2 linked regions of the Pleomorphomonas sp. T1.2MG-36 genome follow. The protein of the gene in region 2 interacts with the protein of the main gene of each other region in a pairwise test. Links are inferred from orthologs where the notes say so. Each region holds a gene or a part of one and is shown on either strand. Other genes may lie near its edges.

What was found. The genes of interacting proteins can lie anywhere in the genome.
Region 1: the proteins of QQZ18_RS17965 (region 2) and dsbD interact in binary tests that used the Escherichia coli proteins (3 or more experiments, as listed by UniProt). The link is inferred for Pleomorphomonas sp. T1.2MG-36 from one-to-one orthologs.

What each region holds. Positions count from the first base shown.
Region 1 is NZ_CATNLY010000012.1:913,888-917,385, reverse strand. What follows is about bases 264-3,243. They hold dsbD (protein-disulfide reductase DsbD), read right to left. Parts: upstream 2,641-3,243; coding sequence 886-2,640; downstream 264-885. Other genes in these bases: QQZ18_RS11095 (response regulator), read left to right, coding at 2,759-3,243; QQZ18_RS11105 (DsbA family protein), read right to left, coding at 264-864. Also shown: QQZ18_RS11110 (L,D-transpeptidase), read right to left, coding at 1-238; more of QQZ18_RS11105, read right to left, coding at 235-263; more of QQZ18_RS11095, read left to right, coding at 3,244-3,421; QQZ18_RS11090 (sensor histidine kinase), read left to right, coding at 3,418-3,498. UniProt on the Escherichia coli protein: Required to facilitate the formation of correct disulfide bonds in some periplasmic proteins and for the assembly of the periplasmic c-type cytochromes.
Region 2 is NZ_CATNLY010000045.1:75,412-78,928, reverse strand. The notes cover bases 519-3,517. They hold QQZ18_RS17965 (DsbE family thiol:disulfide interchange protein), read right to left. Parts: upstream 2,311-3,517; coding sequence 1,726-2,310; downstream 519-1,725. Other genes in these bases: ftsY (signal recognition particle-docking protein FtsY), read right to left, coding at 3,383-3,517; QQZ18_RS17955 (heme ABC transporter permease), read right to left, coding at 2,528-3,256; ccmD (heme exporter protein CcmD), read right to left, coding at 2,307-2,531; QQZ18_RS17970 (YggS family pyridoxal phosphate-dependent enzyme), read left to right, coding at 1,067-1,741; QQZ18_RS17975 (LolA family protein), read right to left, coding at 519-839. Also shown: QQZ18_RS17980 (septation protein A), read right to left, coding at 1-145; more of QQZ18_RS17975, read right to left, coding at 168-518. UniProt on the Escherichia coli protein: Involved in disulfide bond formation. Catalyzes a late, reductive step in the assembly of periplasmic c-type cytochromes, probably the reduction of disulfide bonds of the apocytochrome c to allow covalent linkage with the heme.

The sequences.
Region 1 (3,498 bases), on a different replicon or contig from region 2:
CATCTTCCTGCACCAGATAGAGATAGCGGTTTGCCGGATCGACGACGAGGGTGCCGGGAGTGGCGCCCGTCGGATCGGCGACCAGTTGGCGCCGGTACTGTGGTGGGGGAGTTGTGACCCCGGCGCCGGGACTTGCGGCGGAGACCGCCGGCAGAGGCGGCATGGCAGGCCCGTAGGGCGAGCTGACACAGGCGGCAAGCAAGAGCGGTGCAAAGGCGAGGATCAGAGCAAGTCTCATTGGGCGTCTCCTGCCTGGCGGCTGCGGGCTTCGGCGATCGCCTCGCGGAAACCATCGTAATCGAGGGTGGAGGCGAGGAGCGGCCCGATCAGGTAGGTCGGCGTGCCCTGGAGGCCGAGCGCGTCGGCCTGATCCATGTTGCGAGCGAGCAGTTCGGTGATCTCCTTCTTCCTGGTTTCGAGGTCGGTCTTGAGGCGCTGCATGTCGATGCCGGCCGTCGCAAGGGCCTGTTCCATGTCCTCTTGCGACACGGCGCGGCCGGAGATGGACATGAGAGCATGGTGAGCACGCTCGTAGGAGCCTTGGTAATGGGCGGCCAAGGCCATCCGGGCGCCATAGACCGAGGCCTGCGACAGGATCGGCCAGTCCTTGTAGACGAGGCGGATGTTGCCATCTTCGCGGACGGCACGGGCGAGGTCCGGCTCGGCCTTCTTGCAGAAGGGACAATTGTAGTCGGAGAAGGAGACGATGGTCAGGTCTCCCTTGGGGTTGCCGCCCACTGGGGCGGCGGGATCATGAAGAAGATCGTCGAGGCTCACCTCGGCGGCCAAGGCCGGCAAGCTTCCCATGCCGATGGCGGCAGCCAGCGCGGTGCCGGCTCCTGCGAGAAATGTGCGTCGTTGCATGGAAATCCTTTCGTGCGAGTCTCAGATAGCAAGGCGAGCGGTCAGATCGGCGGCATTGATGGCGCCGATGAGGCGAGAGCCGGGAATTTCCCGTCCATTGGCGTCGAGCAGGAACAAGGCCGGCGGCCCGATGACGCGAAAACGCGCCATCAGCTTCTCGGCCTCGGTGGTCTGGGCGGTGATGTCGACGGAAATGCGGGGCGTGCGCGCCAGGCGATCGCGGAGGCCGGGCTCGGCGAGGATCTTCTCATTGGACTTGCAGACCGTGCACCAGTCGGCGGTGAACAGAATGAGCACCGGTTTGCCGGCGGTTGCCTCGGCGGCGAAGGCTCGGTCGAAGTCGGCCGGCTGAGTCAGGCGCAACGTGACGGCCTGATCCGTTTCGCGTCCGGCGACGAAGGCGAGCGGGCGCAATGGATCGCCGCTGCCGCCCGCCGCGCCTACGATCAGCACCGCGCCATAAAGCGCTCCCGAGAGGCCGATCGCCTTGGAAAGCCGAGCGTTCCAGGGGCTTGCGCTGTCCAGCCGATCGAAGGCACCGAGGAATGTCGCGACGATGACGCCCCATGCGCCCCAAAGCGCCAACCCTGCCGGGAGCGGCAGGAGGCGTGCGACCAGCATGACGGCAACGCCGAGAAAGATCAGGCCGAAGAGGCGGTGAAAGCCGTCCAGCCAGGGGCCGGCCTTTGGCAGGAAGCGTGCGCCGAAGGTGCCGGCCAACACCAGCGGCAGGCCCATGCCGAGCCCAAGGGCGAATAGCGCCGCGCCGCCGCGTGCGGCATCGCCGCTGTCGATGGCGTAGAGCATGGCGGCGGCCAGCGGCGGGGTGACGCAAGGGCCGATCACCAACGCCGAACCGAAGCCGATGAGCGCCGCGCCGCCCAGCGAGCCGCCGCGCACGGGAAGGGCAGCGATCCGCGTGACGATGAACGACGGCAGCGCCAGCTCGAACAAGCCGAACATGGCGAGCGCCAGCGCAACGAAGATGGCGGCCGAAAGCCCCAGCACCAGCGGCGTCTGCAACAGGACCTGGAGATTGGCGCCGCTCCAGCCGGCGACGAGGCCGGCAAGGCCATAGGCCGAGGCCATAGCCAGAACGTAGGCGGCCGAAAGCGAGAAGCCGCGCCGGATCGAACGCTGTCCCGCTCCAACCAGAATGCCCGAGAGGATGGGGATCATCGGGAAGACGCAGGGCGTGAAGGCGAGTAGCAGCCCGAAGCCGACGAAGGCGGGAATGACGGCGAGACTGCCGCTCGACAGAGCCGTGCCGGCCTCCCGATCGACACTGCCTTGTGGCGCGTCCTGCGACGGGACAAGCGGATCGGCGGTGTCGGCCAGCAGCGAGGCGCGCGGCCGTTGGGTGACCACGAGCGAGGCGAGATCGACCTGGCTCCGGACCGGCGGGTAGCAGATGCCGGACTCGGCGCAGCCCTGATAGGTGACGTCCAGAACACCGCTTGGCGGCATGTCGGGCACCGTCAGCGCGACGACGTCGTGGTAGACCTCGACCTCACCGAAGTTGGGATCGTCCTTGGTTTCGCCTGGCGGTGGGGTCAGGGCGAGATCGCGACCATGGAGCGACGCCTTCAGGCTGTCGCGATAGAGATAGGCGCCCGGCGCCACCGTCCAGGCAAGGCGCAAAGCTCCCTCTCGGCTGGCGTTGAGCGTGAACACCTTGTCGGCCGGGGCCGGCGTTTCGGCCTTGGCGGCGAGCGGAAAAAGCACGAGCGGCAGCAGAAGGATGAAGAGCCATCTCGCCTTGATCGAAAAATTCATGCCGCCGGTCGCCTCGCTGATTCCACTGGACAAGACGCATAGTGTCGCCCGACCTTAAGCCAGCCTTAAGGCAGGCAAGGTCCATCGGGGCCAACGTGGTTGCCTGGGAAGGAGCGCGATGCGCATCTTGGTGGTCGAGGACGATCCGGTGCTGGCCGACGGGCTGAAGGTTGGACTGGGGTTGGCGGGCTCGACGGTCGACGTGGTGTTCACGGCGGCCGACGCGCGCGCTGCGCTCTCGGCCTCGCGGTTCGATGCGGTGGTGCTCGACCGCATGCTGCCCGATGGTGCCGGCCTCGACATTCTCGCCGATCTCAGGCGGCAGGGCGATGCGACGCCGGTGCTGCTGCTCACCGCCCTCGACGAGACGTCCGACCGGATCGCCGGTCTCGATGCCGGCGCCGACGACTATCTCGGCAAGCCCTTCGATCTGGACGAACTGGCCGCCCGGTTGCGCGCCATCGCCCGCCGCCGCGAGGGGCGGGCCGGTCCGTTGCTCGAGGCGGCCGGTATCGTGCTCGACCCCGCCACCTCCGTCGTGACGGTCGCGGGCAAGGCGGTGTCGCTGTCGCGTCGGGAGTTCGCCGTGCTCTCGGCGCTGATGGAGTGGCCCGGCGTCATCCGCTCGCGCACCGAACTGGAGGACCGTCTCTACGGCTGGCAGGAGGAGGTGGAAAGCAACGCCGTCGAGGTTCACATCCACAATCTGCGCGCCAAGGTCGGTCGGATGGCGATCGAAACCGTCCGGGGCCTCGGCTACCGGCTCAAGGCCGATCCATGACCTCGCTGCGCCGCCGCCTGTTCCTGCTGCTGATTTCCGCCACCGCGGCGATCTGGTTATGCGCGGTAGGCTGGATC
Region 2 (3,517 bases):
CCATCGCCGCCATGAAGGCACCGGTGGCGGCGAAGATACCGAAGCGGCCGTTGGCAAAGAAGAAGACGAGAAGCGGGCCCAGCTCAAGGGCGAGCTTGAGCCAGGGATTCTCGGCCTTGCGGCCGGCGGCGGGCATCTCGGTCATCATCACTCCTGGCGGGCTGCGGTCACTTGTACTTGGAATAGTTGATCTGGAACCATTCCGGATTGGTGGGATTGCCCACCTTGGTTTCGTAGATGGCCACCGTGGTGTCAAACCCCTGATCGTCGGTTACCGTCCACTGCTTCAGTTCGGTGGTGCGTGCATCGAAGTAAAGCGTCAGATGGCTGGTGACGAACGTGCCAGGGTCTTGAAGGCGGATGACGATGAAATCGGAATCGGCGCTGACCGACTGCACCACTGCCTCTTCAAGCAGGTTGATGTTCTTGTCGAGCAGGAAGCGCAATGGCGTTTCCGACAGAAGATAGAGCGTCTGCGACTGCATGGCCTTGTCGTCGACCGCAACTGTCCGGCCGTCGACTGTGATGTCGAGCTGTGCCGGCGGATAGTAGCGGAAACGCATCTTGCCGGGCCGGTCGATGACGAAATAACCGGTGGTCTCGCCGCCATCAGGCGCCGTCTGCAGGAACTTCCCTTCGAAGGTGGTGATCGAGTTGAAGTAGCGGTTGACCGCCTGCACCGTGGCGAGCTGCTCGGGCGAAAGATTGGCGAGGTTGGGCTTGGCCAGCGCTTCGGTTGTTGCAAGGGGTACCGCGGCGGTGGCGAGCGCCAGCGTCACGCCGGCACCGGCAATGCCGCTCAGGAACGCACGGCGCCCTATCCTCAGGGTTTGAAACATCGCGGATACCCTTTCCGTTGTTACTTTCCGCACGCGATGGCGACGCTGCGGCACACGTCCCACCCACTTAAAGATCAGAAGATGGCGAAACAAGGTAGAGTTTCCAGCGCCGTATTGACAAGACGGCGGCGTGCGCCAAAGACAGGCGGCAGGGTTGGCGACAGAGATGCCTCCGGCCCTTCGGGACTTGGGCCTTCGCGGCTTTGGCGGAGAATGGAGAGGCCAGCATGACCATTTCCGAAGCGCTTGGACGGGTGCGGGCGGTGATCGAGGGGGCCGAGGAGGAGGCCGGACGGCCAACCGGTTCGGTGACGTTGATCGCCGTTTCCAAGACCTTTCCGGAGGCCGATGTCCGTGCCGCCATCGCCGCCGGGCAGTTCGTCTTCGGCGAAAACCGCGTGCAGGAGGCCGCCACCAAGTTTCCGTCGGTAAAGGCGGATTTCCCCAGCGTTGAGCTGCATCTGATCGGACCGTTGCAGTCAAACAAGGCGCGCGAAGCGGTGGCTTTGTTCGATGTCATCCACAGCGTCGACCGCGACAAGATCGCGGCGGCTCTTGCCAAGGAAATGCGGACGCAGAACCGTTTCCCCAAGCTGCTCGTGCAGGTCAACACCGGGGAGGAGCCGCAAAAGGCTGGTATCGCGCCGCGCGAAACGGTGGACTTCGTGAAGCGCTGTCGCGACGTGCACGGCCTCGCCATTACCGGGTTGATGTGCATCCCGCCGGTCGGCGATCCGCCAGCGCCGCATTTCGCGTTGCTCGACGAACTGGCGCGGCGGGCTGGGGTGGCCTTCCGCTCGATGGGCATGTCGTCGGATTACGAAACGGCGATCGGCCAGGGCGCGACGCATGTGCGGGTCGGCAGCGCCATTTTTGGCTTCCGGGACTACGGCGCCGCCTGAGCGCCCAGCGCCCTGTCGATGGCCGGTCTCAGTTCCGTCGAGATTCTGTCGGGCGTAAGCGGCCCCACCAGCTTGGCGACGATGTGACCGTCGGCCACCACGAAGGTTTCGGGCACGCCATAGACGCCCCAGTCGATGCCGACGCGACCTTTGCGATCGGCGCCGACGGCGGCATAGGGATTGCCGAGGCCGTTGAGGAAGCGCAGCGCCTGATCGTCGGCGTCCTTGTAGTTGAGCCCGTAGAGGCGGATACGCCGGTCCTCGGCGATTTTGGTCAGCAGCGGATGCTCGGCACGGCAGGGCGCGCACCAACTGGCGAACACGTTGACGACGGAAACGCCTTTGGCGAGGTCGGTCGACGAAAGACCGGGAACCGATGCTCCGTCTTGCGTCAGTCCGGCGACGGCGTCGAGCCGGAAGTCGGGAACCGGTTTGCCAATCAGTGCGGACGGTACCTCCGCCGGGTCGCCCGCTCCGAGTCTTGCGTAGAACAAGGCGGCAAGCGCCAGAAACAAGACGAGCGGAACGAGCGCGAGAAGGCTGGCGCGGCGGCGGGAAGACGTGCTCAAGCCTGCGTCTCCAGCTTGGCGTCCAATGATGTTTCGGGCGCCAGTCGAGCCGCGGCGCGCGCCGATCGGCGGGTCAGGCCTTGCGCCTCAAGGGTCCTCAGCGTGTGTCTCAAACGGCGATGATCCAGAACCACCCAAAACGTGAGGCCGAAGGCGGCAAGCGCGGCCGCTCCGTAGCTCAGGACAATGAAGCCGGCATAAGGGCCGAGAGAAGCGATCATCGGGCGGCTCCGGCGGCAGTCAGGCCGAGCGCGCGAATGCGCCGACGCAAAATCTCATTGCGCATGGCGGCCAGGTGCAGCGTGGCGAGAAGGGCGGTGAAGGCCAATGCCATGGCCGCGAGCGGCAACAGCATGGTGACGTCGATGGTCGGACCGTCGATACGGAACACCGAGGCAGGCTGGTGCAGAGTGTTCCACCAGTCGACCGAGAACTTGATGATCGGCAGATTGACCGAACCGACCAGGATCAGGATTGCGGCGGCGCGCGCGCCGCGCGTCGGATCCTCGATGGTACGCCAGAGTGCGATGAGGCCGAGATACATGATGAACAGCACCAGCACCGAGGTGAGGCGCGCATCCCACTCCCAGTAGGTGCCCCACATCGGCCGACCCCACAGCGATCCGGTCACCAGGGCCAGCGCGGTGAAAGTGGCACCGATCGGGGCGGCCGCGCGAGCGGCGACATCGGCAAGCGGATGTCGCCAGACCAGGGTGCCGAGCGCGGACACGGCCATGATGGCGTAGGTCAGCATGGACAACCAGGCGGCGGGCACGTGGATGTACATGATCCTGACGGTCTCGCCCTGCAAATAATCAGCCGGCGAGCGGATGACCAAGGCGAGACCGCCGGCGAACAACATGACGGTGAGCCCGGCAAGCCAGGGGATCAGGCGGCCGGCAAGTGCTAGGAAGCGTGTTGGATTGGCCAGATCGGCGAGGGGCATGCTTGCCTCGGAGCGTGGGTGCGCGGCCGTCAATCGCGGCTTCGACGTATTCCAGACTGCACAAATAGCGGCTTCGTCGGCGACCGGCAATCCGCAGCGGCGCGAAGGACGCTCAGGGCGGCACCGTCAGTCGCCAAGTCCGGCGATGGCCCGGGCAAAGTCGCGGGCAGCAAAGGGCTCAAGATCGTCGATCCCCTCGCCGACGCCGATGAAGTGCACCGGCAGGCCAAACTTCTCGGCGATGGCGACGAGGATGCCACC